DNA from 4 places in the Propionivibrio pelophilus DSM 12018 genome. Region 1 is predicted to be linked to each of the others. Evidence: predicted binding sites of a transcription regulator. Region 1 holds the regulator's gene; each other region holds the start of a gene.
What was found. The regulator sigma-54, encoded in region 1, starts transcription at its own class of promoters, with help from an activator protein. The targets are predictions, from matches to a motif close to TGGCACGCTTNCTGCTNA.

Region 1 (4,403 bases):
ACCTTCGATCGTTGTCGGAGCCGTGCGCGCAAGTTCAACAACATCGTCGGCAACGAGGCCGTGTCCACGCGAAACCAGCTCCAGGGCCAATTCACTCTTTCCGATTCCGGACTCGCCGGTAATCAGCACCCCCATCCCGAAAACATCCATGAACACGCCGTGCGCAGAAACGGTATCGGCAAATCGACGGGCCAGGTAGATATGCAGCAGATCGATGACCGCGGAGCAGGCCTTCGGGCTCTTGAACAAAGGCGTCCCGGTTTTTTCGCAGATCTCAGGCAAACCTGGCATCGGCTCGAGATCGTCAGCGATGATCAAGGCCGGCGGTTCACACGCCATCAAATCGTCGATCTGCCGGTGCCAGCGATCCATGCCGGCACGCCCTGCCCAGTTCTGCTCGGCTTTGCCGATAACCTGCACGCGGTGGCTATAAATCAGATTGAGGTGGCCGACAACGTCCGGCCCATAGGTTTCCATGTCCTTGAGCTCGACATGGCGCTCGACCCCCACGGCGGCGACCCAGGTCAGTTTCAGTTTTTCCAGGTGATCCTGATAAAGCTGGGTAATGCTCAATTTGCGGATGGATAGCATTCTTGGCACCTTCAGGTAGCGAATGTCTGCCGTACCGCTTCCGCATCCGCGGCCGAGGACAAGGCTTCTCGGCAGGAACGATCGGAAAAGCGCTCGGCCAGCTCGGAAAGGATCTGCAGATGCTGCTCGGTTGCTTGTTCGGGAACGAGCAACACAAACAACAACGAAACAGGCTCACCGTCCGGCGAGTCGAAGGGGATCGGCGAGACCAGCCGAATAAACGCCCCACAGGCTTCCTTCAGGCCCTTGATACGTCCATGCGGAATAGCGATGCCCCGCCCGAGGCCAGTCGACCCGAGTTTCTCGCGCGAAAAGAGGCTATCGAACACCGCGCTGCGGGCAATACCCTGATTATTTTCAAAAACAAGCCCCGCGTGTTCGAAAACACGCTTCTTGCTGCTCGCCTCCAAATCCAGAACGATGTTTTCGAGGGGAAGTAACTGGCTGATCTGGCTCATGGTAATGCTGTCGACGCGCCCGAGAAAAAACGGAAGGGCTAGGGGAAAACAATAAAAGGCGGATTTGGCCGCCTCAACGACCAAATCCGCCTGACAAGGGTAACGTTATTCGACGACGCTTTGCTGGCTCAACTTCTCGCCACGATGATGGTCCTGCAACTTCTGCTTATACTTCTGAACCTGACGGTCCAGCTTGTCGGCCAGAATGTCAATGGCAGCGTAAAGATCCTCATCGATCGACTCGACGTAGATGTCCTTGCCGGCCAGATGCACCGTAACCTCGGCTTTCTGCTTCAGCTTTTCCACCGACAAGATCACGCTCACATCGATAACATGATCGAAATGACGTGTAACCCGCTCGAGCTTGCCGGTAACGTAGTCACGCAACGCCGGGGTAATTTCGAGATGGTGTCCACTGATTTGCAGGTTCATGGTGTAGCTCCTTTCAAGAGGATAGCCGCCAGAGCGACTTTCTAAACCCCTCTCGCCAATTTGCGCGAGAGAGACAGGGGTAAGGGTAGCATGTCATCGTCAGACACAGAACAGCGGCCTCGCTAGATCGTCTTGCGCAGTTTAACGGGGGGAATATTCAGCGATTCCCTGTATTTGGCGATCGTCCGCCGGGCAACAACAATCCCCTGCTGCCCGAGAAGGTCGGCGATCTGGCTGTCCGAAAGCGGCTTTTTTGCATCTTCCGCACCGACCAGTTGCTTTATCAGTGCGCGAATGGCCGTCGCCGAGCACGCCCCCCCCGCTTCCGTCGCCACATGACTGCCGAAGAAATACTTCAGTTCGAAGATGCCACGCGGCGTCGCCATGTATTTTTGCGTTGTCACCCGGGATACCGTCGACTCGTGCAAACCGAGTGTCTCGGCGATTTCCCTGAGCACCAGCGGCCGCATGGCAACTTCGCCATGATCGAAAAACTGGCGCTGACGGTCGACGATGGACTGCGCCACGCGCAGAATCGTGTCAAAGCGCTGCTGAACATTCTTGATCAGCCAGCGGGCCTCCTGTAATTGCCCCGACAACCCCGAGCCACGCTGCCGCGAGAGGATCTGGGCATACAGGCTGTTGATGCGCAAGCGCGGATAGGCATCCGAATTGATGTTGACCGTCCATTGGCCACGAACCTTGCGCACGACCACATCCGGGGTGATATAGCGCGCATCGGGCGCGGCGTAGCTAGCCCCGGGACGAGGATTGAGGCTGCGTATCAGGAACTGCGCTTCACGCAGCTGGTCATCATCGCACTCCGTGAGCTTCCTGAGCCGGGCGAAATCCCGTCCGGCAAGGAGGTCGAGATGATTGCGTACGATTGCCAGAGCCAAGCGCTGCGTCTCGTCCACGGGGAGCGCATTCAGTTGCAGCACCAGGCATTCTTGCGCACTTCTCGCGCCTACGCCCGTCGGGTCGAAGTTCTGGAGGTGTTTCAACGCAATCTGCAACTCTTCCGGCTCGATCTCGAGCTCAGGTGGCAGAGCTTCAACCAATTCGTCCAGCGACTGGGTCAGATAGCCATCATCGTCCAGCGCGTCGATCAGGCATTGAACAAGCGTGCGGTCGCGCGCAGGCAAGTTCATCAGGCCCAGTTGCCAGGAGAGGTGCTCACGCAGGGAAGTGGTCGCGGCCTGAACGTCCTGATAGTCACCGTCGTCGTCATCGAAAGATCCCGACGTGCTGGCGTAATTTCCTTCCGCCGCATCACCAAGCCAGCTATCCTCATCTTTCGAATCGGGCATGCTCGGCGTTTCCGGTTCTTCAGCCTTCCTGTCCTCGCTTGCAGCATCTTGACCGGACTCCGGGGGAGCCGCGGAATAGTTTTCGTCCTCGCGCTCGAGTAGGGGATTTTCCTGCAGATACTTCTCGAGTTCCTGTTCAAGCTCAAGCGTCGACAGCTGCAGCAACTTGATCGATTGCTGGAGTTGCGGCGTCAGCGCCAGGTGCTGCGTTAGCTTGAGCTGGAGAGATGGCTTCATGTTGGGAACAGGGCGGCAAGAAACTGCATGCTCGGCACACCGCTATTACAGACAATTTTTTGACGAAACGGTCGAGCCGGTATCAGAGGCGAGATCACAGGCGGAAATTCTCGCCAAGATAGACCTTACGTACGTTTTCATTATAAATGATTTCATCTGGCCGGCCAGCCGCCAGCACCCCGCCCTCGTTGAGGATATAGGCGTGATCGCAAATCCCAAGCGTCTCGCGCACGTTATGGTCGGTGATCAGCACGCCGATGTTGCGTTCCTTGAGGAAGCGGATGATTTTCTGGATATCCAACACGGCGATCGGGTCGACCCCGGCAAACGGCTCGTCGAGCAGAATGAAGCGCGGATCGGTAGACAACGCCCGCGCGATTTCCACCCGCCGCCGCTCGCCGCCGGACAGCGAGGCCGCCGAGCTGTTGCGGATATGGCTGATATGAAGCTCTTCCAGCAACTGCTCGGCGCGATGTTCGACTTCTTCACGTGGCAGCTTGCGTAGTTCAAGCACCGCCTTGATGTTCTCGACGACCGTCAGCTTGCGGAACACCGAGGCTTCCTGGGGAAGATAGGACACCCCGAGCTTGGCACGCTGGTGGATGGGCAAGTGGGTAATCTTTCTATCATTCAGATAAACATCGCCTCCATCGCAGGCCACGAGACCAACCACCATGTAGAAACAGGTCGTTTTCCCCGCACCATTCGGCCCCAGCAATCCGACGACCTCACCGCTACGCACTTCGAGCGAGACATCCTCGACGACGGTCCGCTTCTTGTAGCGTTTCTTGAGGTTACGCGTGGATAGCTTGCTGCTTTCGCCCAAGTTGTTTTCGGACATCAGATTGTTTTCGGACATCTCTTATTGATCGCCTTCGTAATCACCACGCAACAAACGGCGAATGATATCCCCGGAGAATCCGCGGCGCACCATGAAATTAGCCTGGCGCGCGCGTTCGGACGCATCAACGGGAGGCATGTCCGCGCCGAATTTACGCTGCCAGACTTGCCGTGCTCGCGAAAACTCGTCGTCCAACGCCGCCAGGGCCTGATCAACGGCGCCGGCATCGACTCCCGTTGCGCGCAGTTCCTGAATCAGCCTGGCATTGCCATAACGCGCACTGCGCACATTCACCCGCATTTCCGCGTATCGCTCGTCGGAGAGCAAACGGCGGCACTCGAGATCGTCAAGAAGGGCATCGAGCACCTCGGACGACTCCGCGTGCGGAGCAAGCTTACGGGCCAACTCGGCGCGTGCGTATTCACGCCGGGCGAGCAGTCGTAAGGCGCGCTCGCGCAACGTGCCGCTCATTTCTACTTAATCGGCAGCCGCCGTCGCGCGCGGCGAGGGAACGTTCACAGCCAGTCGTATCTT
Region 2 (4,403 bases), on a different contig from region 1:
CTTGCGCGTCGCCGGGCTGGCTGAGGCCATCGCGCGCTGCGGGTTCGAGGTGCGCGATGCCGGCAACGTCGCCGGGCCGGCCAATCCGCAGCGGGTTGTGGAAAACGGCTTTCGTCACCTGCCGGAGGTCGTCGCCTGGAATCGTGCCGTCCATGCGGCGGTGTTCGATGAGTTGGAACGCGGCTGCCTGCCAGTCCTCCTCGGCGGCGATCATTCGCTGGCGATCGGCTCGATCAGTGCGGTGGCCCGCCATTGCCGGGAACGGCGCAAGAAACTGCGGGTGTTGTGGCTCGATGCCCACGCGGATTTCAACACCGCGGCGCTGACTCCGAGCGGCAATCTGCACGGCATGCCGGTCGCCTGTCTGTGCGGCAACGGTCCGCGGGAGTTGGTGGAGTTGGGTGGCAGCGGCACGGCGTTAAGTGCAAAGGAAATCCGTCAAATTGGTATCCGCAGCGTCGATGCCGGCGAGAAACGGCTGGTGCACGACGCCGGCATCGAGGTGTTCGACATGCGCTTCATCGACGAGACGGGGATGCGCCAGACGATGGAACTGGCGCTGGCCCTGGTCGGGCCGGACACCCATCTGCACGTTAGTCTCGATGTCGATTTTCTCGACCCGGACGTCGCTCCGGGTGTCGGTACGGCGGTGCGCGGCGGCCCGACCTATCGCGAAGCGCAGCTCTGCATGGAAATGATCGCCGATACCGGCCGGTTGGCCTCGCTCGATGTGGTCGAACTTAATCCCGCGCTTGACGTGCGCAACCGCACGGCCGAGCTGGCCGTTGATCTGATCGAAAGTTTGTTCGGGAAGAGTACGCTGATGCGTACCCGGCGACACGCCGTTTGATTCCCGGATGTGTCAGGACGCTGCTGCCAGTGGCAGGGTGATCGTCCTTTCTTCTCGCAGAAAATCGAGTCCTGCCCCTTGGACCTTGAGACTGTCCAGCGTCTGGTGCAGCAGTACCGCCGGCGCGTCGACCCGCGGGCATTGCCGCAGCTTGCCAATCTGGCGGAAACCAAAACGGTTTTTGTAAAAACGCACGTGGCGTGGATTGACCTCGATGACCGCATCGCTGGCACGATACGCGGCCTTGCCGTAAAGCAGTGCCGTGTGAAACAGCGCATTGAGCATATCGGGACAGCTGAAATCCGGATGCACCGCCAGCCGCGTCACCTCGCAAACCACGCGTCCCGGATGGCGCAACCCGTCAAGTTCCTCGGCATAGAGCCCATCGGCCAGCAGGCCCGCGGGCGAATCACGGCCGATGGTCAGGGTGGCCAAAGCCTCCTTGTCCTGCCAGACGGCCAGGCTCATCCGGTTAGGGTCGCCGGGAAGATAGGCCGATCGCTGGAGGCTGTAACCGCGCCAGGAGTACATCCGGCGCACCAGGCTGCTGATTGCACCATGCTGTGCCGTCGTACGCGCCAGACGAATGTCGTAGTCGCCGAATCCGTGATCGTCAGGTGCACGTAGCGACACGACCGTCAGCTGTGACACTGGTCGGCGTGCTACTGCGGAACCTCCCTGGTATGTTGTTGTGTTTTCTTGCATGGCTTGAAAATAATGGCACAGACCGAACGACTTAGCTAAGAAAATTTGCGAAGCCTCGAACAAGAGTCTCCCCGCACCGCAGGGCGATGGCCACGGCCACGCCGCACCCCATAGCCCACAGCCAGTGCCAAGTCGCGCTGTGATTGAGGCGCACGGCGAGGCGTAGCCGATGGCTAGGTGGCGCTTGCATCGAGTTCAACGAGCGCCTCGCGGCCTAACTTCGGCTTCGACGCATGCGAAGGGGCGAGAACGGCGACATCGCCACACAGTTCGCAACCTTCGTCGGCCACCAGGCGGCCGTAGCGGATGGTGCCCTTCACCCGCCCGGTCGAGTGAATGATCAGTTGCGAGCGCGCAGTCAGTTCGCCCTCGAATGAACCGTGGATTTCAGCGATGTCGATGCTGACCTTGCCGACGAACGCCCCGTGCTCGGCGATGCGAACTACGCGGCTGTCCATCGTGGCTTCGACCCGGCCTTCGACCACCAGCGTATCGCAGTCCAGAATTTCCGCCCCCTTGAGTTTGACCTCTGGGCCGACGATCAGGCGGGCGCCCATACCTGTTTCTGCACTGGAGTCGGCAGAGGCCGGCGCTTTCGCCTCAACAACCACGGTCGGTGTCGGGGCGGCGTCGACCGGTAGCGTCACTGACGGCGAAGCGCTTGTCGCTGGTGTTGTCGAAATATCCTTGCCGGCCGCAGCGTTGCGTCCAGCGGGGCTATCGGCCGCCGGGGTCTGGCGCGTGCTGCCAAGCGTTGCCGGAGCGCTATCACGGCGGGTCACTGGATCGTTGCGATTGAACAAGGTCGATTTGTTGAACACGGATACTCCTTCGTGGTGTCGGAAACGTCAGCCGACTACAGCGATATCCGTGCCAGACAAGACTTTCCCTTGATAAACAACGAAGTGGGGTGTGCGGCCGAGAATCGGCTTGAAAAACGCCGTCCGATTTGTCGTTTAGTGACGACGAGAACCCGATTACTCAGTCATAACCTAGTAATATCAATGTGTTGGGAAGTCGCCAAATGGCGACATCGGAAATTTTTCCTCAATTCTTTCCGCATATCCGGGTTTTTTCCGGATCGCATTCTGCTACGCTTGAACATCTCTTGATGGCAAGCCAATACCCCTTTGCCCATGATTCGTGTGTCGTTCCGCCAGAGCATGCTGGCCGGTCTCCTGCTCATTGTCGCCCTGCTCGGCGGCGCCAGCGTGCGCAGCTGGTACCTGCTCGAACGCTTCGCGGCCCAAGGCCGGGCCAACGGCGCGCTCGCCCTGCGCATCAGCGCGTCGACGCAGGAGCTGGCCGAGCGCACGACGGAACTCGAACGCAGCGCCCGGCAGTACATGGTGCTCGGCGATCAGGGTGTGCTGGCGCGTTTCGACGCACAGCTGACGCATGCCCTCGCCGCCATCGACAGCCTCGAATCCCTGCCCGGGCAGCCGCTGGCCGCCCTGCCCGTCGACTGGCGGCGAAGCGTCGACGAGCTCAGCGCCTCTCTGCATCGCAAGGATGCCGGCGAGGAGCTGGCCAGCGCGCTGGTCCGGCTCGCAACAATCAATGCCGCGCTCGATGCGCAAGGCAAGCGCTGGATCGAGAACCAGCATGGGGCGTTGCTCGGTGAACTCGAGGAAAACCGGCTGCGCCTCGGCACGCTCGTTGCAGCTGCGATCACCTCGGCCTTTCTGATCGCCCTGGCGATGAGCTGGTGGCTCTCCCGCCCCATCGACACCATCGAGGAGGCGATCGAGCGCCTGGGAGAAAGCCGCCTGGGCGATCCGGTGGAGGTCGGCGGCCCCGCCGATCTGCGTCAGATCGGCAAGCGGCTCGACTGGCTGCGTGTGCGTCTCGGCGAGCTGGAGGCCGAACGGGAAAAAACGCTGCGCCACGTGTCGCACGAACTGAAAACCCCATTGACAGCCCTCCGCGAGGGGGTCGCCCTGCTGCAGGAACAGATCGCCGGGCCGCTCACCGCGGCGCAGCAGGAGGTGGCGGACATCCTCGACGCCAACGCCCGATCGTTGCAGGGGCACATCGAGAGCCTGCTGCGTCTCAACGCCGTGTCGCTGGGCTCGCGACGCGTCCATCGGCGGCCAGTCAACCTCAAGCGGCTGCTCGGCGAAGTTGTGCAGGAACGGGAGCTGCAGGTGCAGGCCCGGCACGTGCAGATTCAATGCAGCGCCCCCTCGACGCCCGGTATGGAAGACGCCGACAAGCTGCGCGTGATCATCGACAATCTCCTTTCGAACGCCATCGATTTCAGCCCGGACGGCGGGACCGTGCGGATTGAAGCAAAAATCGACGGTGCCAAGCTGCGCCTGGCTTGCATGGACGAAGGCCCGGGAATCGCCGCGGAAGATGCACAGCGGATCTTCGCTCCGTTTGTTCAGGGCCTGCGCCCTGCTCCCATCCCGCGGAACGGCAGTGGCGTTGGCCTGTCGATCGTGCACGAACTCGTCACGGTCCTGGGAGGACGGATCGAGGTTGCCGCGCCGGGCAGTCCCGGCGCCCGTTTCGAGATCGAACTGCCATGGACCCCCGCCAGCTGATCCCCGCCATGAAGACGAACCTTCCGAACCACACTCTGCCTTGCCACTGGCTATTACTTGTGTTGACCAGTCTGCTCACCGCCTGCGCTGCCTTGCCGCTGGAGCAGGAGTCCGATTCCAGGCCGGCGCCTGTCGCGAGTGTGCAGGTCAACGAGAACGCGATGCTTCCGCTGCTCGGCTACTACCACCTGCTGCAGCGTATGACGCCGGGTGAGCTGACGCGCGAGCGTCAGACGCTGGCCAGGCTGCCGTCGTCGCCGTCCGTGCAGGTCCGGCAGGCGATGCTCTTCGGCATGCCA
Region 3 (4,403 bases), on a different contig from region 1:
GCCGTCGTGATCGGCGGCGATCTGCTGCGCCGATGACAGCCCGGTGCCCAGGTGCCTGCCGCCGCCCATGCGCGTCGAGAAGAACGGCTCGAAGACCTTGTAGCGCAGGTTCGGCGGAATGCCCGGCCCGGTATCCTCGATCACCACTTCGACACGGTCAGTGTGGCCGCGCGTGATCACCCGCAGTTCGCGTTCGCGCCAGCCCTTGGTGTTCATTGCCTCGATCGCGTTGTCGACGATCGCCTTGAACATCGTACGCATCCGGTTGGGGAAGGCGTTGAGCGACGGCAGCACCGACTGCGGCTGCCATTGCACCGTCACACCCGTTGCCAGCATGCGCGTCGTCGTCAGGTCGAGGACGTCGCGCATCACTTCGTTGATATTGACCGCGGTGCGCGACTCCGACGAATGCTCGGGAATCGCGCTGCGCAGGCTGTCGATGGCGTCGCGCCCGGCGTAGAGCGCGCCGGACAACGCCGAACCGGCCGGCGAACCACCTCGACGCTCCAGCGTGGCCAGCACCGAGGCCATGATGTTGATCGGCCCCTCGATCTTGAAGACAGCGGCCGACAGCGTCTCGCGCAGGGCATCGACGCGCGACTCCTCGGCCATCGTCGCCTGCAGCAGTGCCAGCCGGGTTTTTTCCTGCTCGGTACGCTGGCGCGTGGTTTCCTTGGCCACCAGCAGCAGGAAGACCTCGTCCCGGCGGTCGAAGAAGCTCTCGGCCTTGCCGTCCTTGCGCTCGACCCAGAGGCCGGAGCATGAGAACCAGCGCGTTCCCTGACGCGAGTCGAAACGGATTTCGTGATCGTGGAAGGCATAACGGCCGACACGCGGCGCGGCGAGCGGCGCGTTCAGATTGCCGCGCACGGCATCGAGGATGACGGTCGCCGGTTCGACGGCACGCAGGTCGCTCATCAGCTTCTTGTACTCGTGGTTGTCGAGCACCACGCGGAAGGTGCTGTCGAGCAACGCGAGAACCACCGGAGCCGAATCGACGACAGACTCGATCAGCGCCTTCTGGTCGCCGAGCTCGCATTCGAGCCGGTGCATTTCGGTGACATCGCGCTGGATGCCGAGATAGTTGGTGATCATCCCGGCCGCGTCGGCCACCGGTGTGATCAGCAGGTCAGCGAGATATTTGCTGCCATCCTTGCGCCGATTGACCAGCCGCCCGCTCCACGGGCGCCCGGCTGTGATCGCCGCCCACATCGCCTGATAGATCTCATCCGGCGTCGATTTGTTCGACAGCAGCGACTGGTTGGCTCCGACGAGTTCATCCGCCGCGTAGCCGGTCACGCGCGAAAACGCCGGATTGACGTAGAGGATGTTGGCCGCGGCGTCGGTGATCGAGATGGCAATGTCCGCCTGCTCGACGGCTTGCTGGAATACGGCGGGAACGATCGCGGCGGCCGCAGCATGGTCCCCGCCGGAGCGGATGTCGTTAGTCACATGAATTCTCCCAAGTCGGGGAACTCATCGCAAATTCCGTACCAGAAAACCGACACACGCCGAAAACCGCGGCAGATGTCGCATTTCACGCAATGTGTAGGACTTGCGACATCGCAACCGTTGCTGCAGCCGCCGCGAAAAACCCCTTAACGGTGCGCATTTTCGCCCCCTTGCACGATTGCGGAGCCTGCCGGAAAGCGCATGGCACGAATCGTGATAGCGGTAGGGCACACGCCAACGAATCGCACAATTGCCCATGAGCGACTATTTCTTCCTGCTGATCACCACCGCCCTCGTGAATAACGTGGTGCTGGTGAAATTTCTCGGCCTGTGCCCGTTCATGGGTGTGTCGAAACGCATCGACAGCGCGCTGGGGATGGGCATGGCCACCACCTTCGTGATGCTTCTCGCCGCCTCGGTCTGCTGGAACATCGAACACTGGCTGCTGGCGCCGCTCGGCCTCGGCTACCTGCGCATCATCACCTTCATCCTGGTCATCGCCGCGGTGGTGCAATTCACCGAGATGGTCATCCACAAGATGGCGCCGGCGCTCTACCAGACGCTCGGCATCTACCTGCCGCTGATCGCCACCAACTGCGCGGTGCTCGGCCTGGTGCTGATCAACAACCAGGAAAAACACAGCTTCGTCACCACGCTCGTCTATGACTTCGGCTCGGCCGCCGGCTTCACCCTGGCCATGGTCATGTTCGCAGGCATGCGCGAACGCCTGGCACTGGCCCGCGTGCCGTCCGTCTTCACCGGTGCACCGATCGCTTTTGTCCTCGCCAGCTTGATGTCGCTGGCGTTCATGGGCTTTTCCGGACTGAATTTCAAATAGGAGACGATGATGTTCGCCGCCATTGCCAGCCTGACCGTTCTTGGCGCTGTACTCGGCCTCGGCCTCGGCGTCGCCGCGCGGAAGTTCGCGGTCGAAGGCGATCCGCTGGCCGATGAAATCGAGGCGTTGATGCCGGGATCGAACTGCGGACAGTGCGGCATGGCCGGCTGCGCCGCGGCAGCCAAGGCAATCGCCGAAGGTTCCGCCACGCCAACCGTCTGCCCCCCCGGTGGCAAGGGGCTGGCCACGGCGATCGCGGCCAGGCTGGGCGTCTCGATCGACCTCGATGGGGTTTCTGACGAAGGACCGAAGATCGCCGTCATCAAGGAAGAAATCTGCATCGGCTGCTGCCGCTGCCTGAAGATCTGCCCCACCGACGCCATGATCGGCGCCCCGAAGCAGATCCACGCCGTCATCCGCGAAGCCTGCACCGGCTGCGGCAAGTGCGTCGAGCGCTGTCCGACCGAGGCGGCGATCATGCAGCCGATCCCGGTCACCCTGCAGCACTGGGTCTGGCCGAAGCCCGCCGAGGCCGCCGCTTGAGGAAACCATCATGGGACTGATCGAACGATTCCTGCACAATCTGAAGGCGCCGCGCTGGGGTGTTCATCCGGACGACCACAAGCGGCCGGCGGCGGATGCGCCGCTGCGGATACTCCCCCTGCCCGCCCGGCTTTATGTACCACTGGTGCAACACGTCGGCCAGCCTGCCCGGCCGCTGGTACTGGTCGGACAGAACGTTCTCAAGGGGCAGCTGATTGCCGAGCCGCGGGGACGGATTTCCGCCCCGATCCATGCGCCGACATCCGGCAAGATCCTCGCTATCGGCGAGATCACCGCACCACATCCGTCGGGGCTGCCGTTCGAGGCGATCACCATCGAAACGGACGGACTGGATACAGCCGTCGAGGTCGATGTTCCGGCCGATCCGTTCGCCCTCTCACCGACCGAGGTCACCAAGCTGATCGCCGACGCCGGCGTCGTCGGCCTCGGCGGCGCGACCTTCCCCTCGTCGGTCAAGCTGGCGCTCGGCAAGCGCAGCGAAATCACCACGCTGATCGTCAACGGCGGCGAATGCGAACCGTATCTGTCGTGCGACGACCGCGTCATGCGCGACAAGGCCGCCGACGTGATCGACGGCGTGCGCCTGATGCTCCACTGCACCGGCGCAAGAGAAGCGCTGGTCGGCATCGAGGACAACAAGCCCGAAGCCATCGCCGCGATGCGCCGCGCCGCTGCCCGTTTCCCCGAGGTCAAGATTCGCCCGGTGCCGGCGCGCTACCCGATGGGTTCCGACCGCCAGCTGATCGAGACGCTGACTGGCAAGGAAGTCCCCTCCGACTGCCGGGCAGCGGACGTCGGCGTGATCGTGAACAACGTCAGCACGGCCAACGCCGTGCATCGCGCCGTGCGCCTCGGCGAACCCCTGATCCAGCGCATCGTGACGATCAACGGCGGCGCCGTCTGGCAGCCGGGCAACATCCTGGCCCCGATCGGCACGCTGGCCAGCAATCTTCTTGCGTTCGCCGGACTGAAGAGCGAGCCCGCGCGCCTCGTCATGGGCGGTCCGATGATGGGCGCCGTGCTGCCGCATGCCAACGTCCCGATCGTCAAGGGTACGGCCGGCATCCTCGCATTCAACGACGACGAGATCGCCATTCCCGAAGCCGGCCCCTGCATCCGCTGCGGCACCTGCGTTCAGGCCTGCCCGATCGGCCTGTTGCCGCTGGAGATGGCCGCCAACGTGCGTGCCGGCGATCTGCAGGCCGCCGCGTCGCTCGGGCTTTCCGACTGCATCTCCTGCGGCTGCTGCGCGTACATCTGCCCCTCGCACATCCCGCTGGTGCAGTACTTCTCGCATGCCAAGGGCGAGTTGTGGGCACAGGATCGCAGCCAGCTGCGCATGGAAGCGACCAAGAAACTCGCCGCCGAACGCGCCTTGCGCCTGGAACGCGAAGCCAAGGAAAAAGCCGAGGCGGCGGCCAAACGCAAGGCCGAACGCGAAGCGGCGAAACGTGCCGAGGCGGCGGCAAAGGCCGCGGCGGAAAACGCGGCGACGGAGGTGGTGGAATGAATCTCCACGGTACTTGCCGAGCACAGGCCGCGCACGAGC
Region 4 (4,403 bases), on a different contig from region 1:
GTCATGCGGCAAACAAAGGATGGCTGCGTCATTCCGGGCTTGATCCGGAGTCCTGTGGTTCGCCTCTGGATTCCGGCTTTCGCCGGAATGACGGAGGCTGTGAGGGTCATTGGATTCATCGTGGCAGGCCGCTAGTCTTCGAGTACCCAGGTGTCCTTGGTGCCGCCGCCCTGCGACGAGTTCACCACCAGCGAGCCTTCGCGCAGAGCAACGCGGGTCAGGCCGCCGGGGACCATGTCGATGGTCTTGCCGGAGAGCACGAAGGGGCGCAGGTCGAGGTGGCGCGGGGCCACTCCCGATTCGACGAAAGTCGGGCAGTTGGAGAGCGCCAGCGTCGGCTGGGCGATGTATTTTTCGGGCGCGGCGACGATGCGCTGGCGGAAGGCTTCGATCTGTTCCTTCGTCGACGCCGGGCCGACGAGCATGCCGTAGCCGCCGGCGCCGTGCACTTCCTTGACGACCAGCTCTGGCAGGTGGTCGAGCACGTACTTGAGATCGTCGGGCTTGCGCAGCATGTACGTCGGCACGTTGTTGAGCAGCGGTTCCTCGCCGAGGTAGAAACGGATCATCTCGGGAACGTACGGGTAGATCGACTTGTCGTCGGCGACGCCGGTGCCGATGGCGTTGGCCAGCGTCACGTTGCCGGCACGGTAGGCCGAGAGCAGTCCGGGCACGCCGAGCATCGAATCCTTGCGGAAGGCCAGCGGGTCGAGGAAGTCGTCGTCGAGGCGGCGGTAGATTACGTCGACGCGCTGCGGCCCCTGCGTGGTACGCATGAAGACCGTCTCGTCCTTGACGAACAGGTCACGGCCCTCGACGAGCTCCACACCCATTTGCTGGGCGAGGAAGGTGTGCTCGAAGTAGGCGCTGTTGTAGGCGCCGGGGGTGAGCAGCACCACCGTCGGGTTCTGCACACCTTGCGGGGCGACGGCGCGCAGGTTCTCCAGCAGCATGTCCGGGTAGTGCTGCACCGGTGCGATCTTCTGTTTCGAGAACAGTTCGGGGAAGAGCCGCATCATCATCTTGCGGTCCTCGATCATGTACGACACTCCGGACGGCACGCGCAGGTTGTCCTCCAGAACGTAGTATTCCCCGCTTTTGCCATCACTGTCGGCACGCACCAGATCGACCCCGGCGATGTGTGCATAGATGCCGGCTGGGACGTCGACTCCCTTCATCTCCGGGCGGAACTGCGCGTTGTTCAGCACCTGTTCGCGCGGGATATGCCCTGCGTCGAGGATGTGCTGGTCGTGGTAGATGTCGTGCAGGAAGGCGTTGAGCGCCTTGACGCGCTGCCGCAACCCCTGTTGCAGCGCTTTCCATTCCTGCGCGGGGATGATGCGCGGAATGATGTCGAACGGAATCAGCCGCTCCTTGCCGGCCTCTTCGCCATAGACGGCGAAGGTGATGCCGACGCGATGGAAGGCGATGTCGGCCTCGGCGCGCTTGCGCGCGATGCGCTCCGGCGGAGTTGCCGCCAGCCAGTCGGCGTAGCCGCGGTAATGCGGCCGCAAGGCGCCTGCCGGATCGTACATCTCGTTGAAGAAAGTGGTTTTCATGGTCGTTGCCGCAGCGAAATGGTTGATCACTTCGAGCAGAAAGCGTGCCAACGGAAAACCACGCGATAGTCAGGGTTTGGCGACCATCCCGGGCGTTCATGCACCAGTGTAGGGCGGCGGCGCACCAATCGCGACAAGAGGGTGGGGCCTTCCCGCTAAAAAAGCGGCGCCGGGCTTATTTCGGAATCGGTTTGCCGCTTTCCAGGTAGGCGAGGAAAGCGCGCACGGTCTGCAGTTCGAGCGAGGTGTTGGAACACAGCACCCAGGTCTTGCGGATCAACGGCGAACCGTCCGGCCAGAACAGCGGCTGCTTCACCAGCCCGTATTTCCGGGCCAGGCCGATGCCCGGCAGGATCGACCAGCCGAGGCCGTGCAGGACCATCTGCCGGGCCGTTTCCATGGTGGTGACTTCCATGGTGGTGTTCGGCGGCGTGTTGAAATTCTTGCGCCACCAGTCGTCGAGCAGGCGATGCAGCGCGGCGTCGGCGCCGTAGCGGATGTGCGGCAGTCGCGGCAGGTCGGCGAAGTCGATCGGCTCGCGCGAGGCGATGCACAACGGTTCTTCCGAGAGCAGGAAGCGCTCGCCGCTCCAGTCATGCTCTCCGCGCACGATGCCGAGGGTGATCTCCTGACGCTCCAGCATCTCGATGATCTTCGAGCTGAAGCCGGTCTTCAGCGCGATCTCGACCTCCGGGTAGAAGGTGAGAAACCCCTTGAGGATCTTCGGCAGGGTGTAGTGCGCGAACACACTGGAGGTGCCCATGCGCAATGAGCCCTGCACCTTGTCCACCATGTTCTTGATGCGTTCCTTGACCGAGCCGAACTTCTGCAGCATTTCGTCGGCGTAGGCCACCAGGCACGTGCCCTGAGGGGTGAATTCGACGCCGCTGGGAATGCGCAGGACAATCTGGGCGCCGAATTCTTCCTCGATGTTCTTCAGGCGGTAGGTCAGTGCCGGCTGGGTGATGTACAGGCGTGCGGCGGCCTTGGTGAGGTTCTTTTCCTCGGCGATCGTCTTGAGAATCCGCCAGTCCTTGTCGTCCACGTCCAGAGCCTTGATTGCGTTTCGGGGTTGGCCGCCATTCTATCGCTCAACCCGCACTGCCGGGTTTTTGCAACGCGCGTCGTCGCCGGCAAGTTCATGGATTTCCTTGCGGGGGCGGCGAATGGCGAGGGCGATTCCGGCGGCGCCAATGATTGTCATGCCGACGGTCGACGCGGTATCCGGCAACTGCCCGAAAACGGACCAGCCGAGCAGCGTCGCCCAGATCAGCTGGACGTACATCATCGGGGCGAGGGACGAGGCCGGGGCGGTGCGATAGGCGCCGATGATAAGGAAATGCCCGACACCGCCATAAAGGCCGAGCGACGCGATGAGCAGGCAGTGACCGAGCGGCGGCCACTCGCCGATCCAGTACGGCGGGACGATCAGCGACATGGCCAGCGTGCCGATCAGCGCAGTATAGAAAAGCTGGCGCATCGTCGACTCGGTTTCGGCCAGCTTGCGGGTGAGGATCTGGTACAGCGAATAGCACAGCGCCGCGGCCAGGGTATAGACCAGTCCGATGCCGAGCAGGGCTCCGCCGGGGCGGGCGATCAGGAGGACGCCGCAGAAGCCGGCGAACGTCGCCAGCCAGACCTTCAGCGCCACCTTCTCGCCGAGCAGCGGTCCGGCGAGCAGTGCCACGATGACCGGCGTGACGAAGAATACGGCGGTGGTCTCGGCCAGCGGCAGCGAGCGGAAGGCCGTCTGGATGAACAGGCTGGAGGCGACCAGCAGCAGCGCGCGGAAAAGCATCAGCCCGGGGCGGCGGGTGACCACCAGTTCGCGGCCCATTCCTGGCGCGACGGCGACCAGCATGATCGCCAGATGCACGGCAAAGCGTGCCCAGACGAGAAACTGCACGCTGTAGAACGCGGTCAGGTACTTGGCCGTGGTGTCGACCGACGAGAACAGGAACAGTCCCGACAGGAACAGCAGGACGCCCTTGAGGTTGCGATGGGGCACGGGGAAATGGCTTTTCAGCGCGGCGTATGATGACTGCGCATCATACGCCTGTCGCGACCGCCGTCAGTTCGTCGTAGGGGGTGACGGTGACCGCGACCTCCGGCGTGTGCTCGTCGCCGCCGAGGATGACGCCACGCAGCGGCGAGACGTCGCCGAAGTCGCGGCCCCAGGCCAGGGTGATGTGCTGCGTGTCAGGCAACAGGTTGTTGGTCGGGTCGAAGTCGACCCAGGCGCCGCCGTCGGCGTTCGGGCAGAAGACGGCGATCCAGGCGTGCGAGGCATCCGCGCCGATCATCCGGGGCTTGCCGGGCGGCGGTTTGGTCAGCAGGTAGCCGCTGACGTAGCGCGCCGCGAGTCCGAGCGAGCGCAGGCAGGAAAGCATCAGGTGGGCGAAATCCTGGCAGACCCCGCGCCTTTCCTGGAGAACCCGGAGGACCGGCGTGGCGACGGTGGTGGCCTTGGCGTCGAACTTGAATTCCCGGAAGATCTTTGCCATTAGCGCCTGGACTGCTTCCAGCAACGGTCGCCCCGGCGGGAAGCAGGGTGCCGCGTAGGCGGCGAATTCGCGCTTGACGCGCACGTAGGGCGATTCGAAGAGATAGGTGCTGGCTTCCAGATGGATCGGTCGCGCGCCGTAGGTCAGCGCCGCGCGCACGTCATCCCAGGCGGTGGTCTTGCCGAAGGGAAAATCCGGCAGGTGCGGCAGTACCTCGATCCGGCTCTCGGCACGCACCAGCAGGCTGCTGTGCGGCGTCTCGACGGCGAACTGGCGGATCGGATTGCCGAAGGCATCGATACGCGCCTCGTCGAGGCTCGGAGACGGGTCGATGTGCACC

Region 2: a site for sigma-54 is predicted at 2,414-2,431, ahead of BO74_RS07260 (bactofilin family protein). Genes of this name have one in related genera too.
Region 3: a site for sigma-54 is predicted at 1,655-1,672, ahead of rsxA (electron transport complex subunit RsxA). Genes of this name have one in related genera too.
Region 4: a site for sigma-54 is predicted at 1,592-1,609, ahead of BO74_RS14185 (circularly permuted type 2 ATP-grasp protein). Genes of this name have one in related genera too.

The regions. Positions count from the first base shown of each region.
Region 1 is NZ_JCANUT010000022.1:32,586-36,988, forward strand. It holds gene hprK (HPr(Ser) kinase/phosphatase) at 1-582, opposite strand, end outside; gene ptsN (PTS IIA-like nitrogen regulatory protein PtsN) at 603-1,049, opposite strand; gene hpf (ribosome hibernation-promoting factor, HPF/YfiA family) at 1,155-1,481, opposite strand; gene BO74_RS10885 (RNA polymerase factor sigma-54) at 1,604-3,028, opposite strand; gene lptB (LPS export ABC transporter ATP-binding protein) at 3,123-3,869, opposite strand; gene recX (recombination regulator RecX) at 3,891-4,340, opposite strand; gene recA (recombinase RecA) at 4,347-4,403, opposite strand, start outside.
Region 2 is NZ_JCANUT010000011.1:61,101-65,503, reverse strand. It holds gene rocF (arginase) at 1-850, shown strand, start outside; gene BO74_RS07265 (N-acyl amino acid synthase FeeM domain-containing protein) at 863-1,483, opposite strand; gene BO74_RS07260 (bactofilin family protein) at 1,729-2,376, opposite strand; gene BO74_RS07255 (sensor histidine kinase) at 2,692-4,104, shown strand; gene BO74_RS07250 (permease) at 4,113-4,403, shown strand, end outside.
Region 3 is NZ_JCANUT010000059.1:13,106-17,508, forward strand. It holds gene nifL (nitrogen fixation negative regulator NifL) at 1-1,452, opposite strand, end outside; gene rsxA (electron transport complex subunit RsxA) at 1,709-2,290, shown strand; gene BO74_RS17655 (RnfABCDGE type electron transport complex subunit B) at 2,300-2,833, shown strand; gene rsxC (electron transport complex subunit RsxC) at 2,844-4,364, shown strand.
Region 4 is NZ_JCANUT010000036.1:30,888-35,290, reverse strand. It holds gene BO74_RS14185 (circularly permuted type 2 ATP-grasp protein) at 132-1,559, opposite strand; gene BO74_RS14180 (LysR family transcriptional regulator) at 1,735-2,604, opposite strand; gene BO74_RS14175 (DMT family transporter) at 2,644-3,567, opposite strand; gene BO74_RS14170 (transglutaminase family protein) at 3,608-4,403, opposite strand, start outside.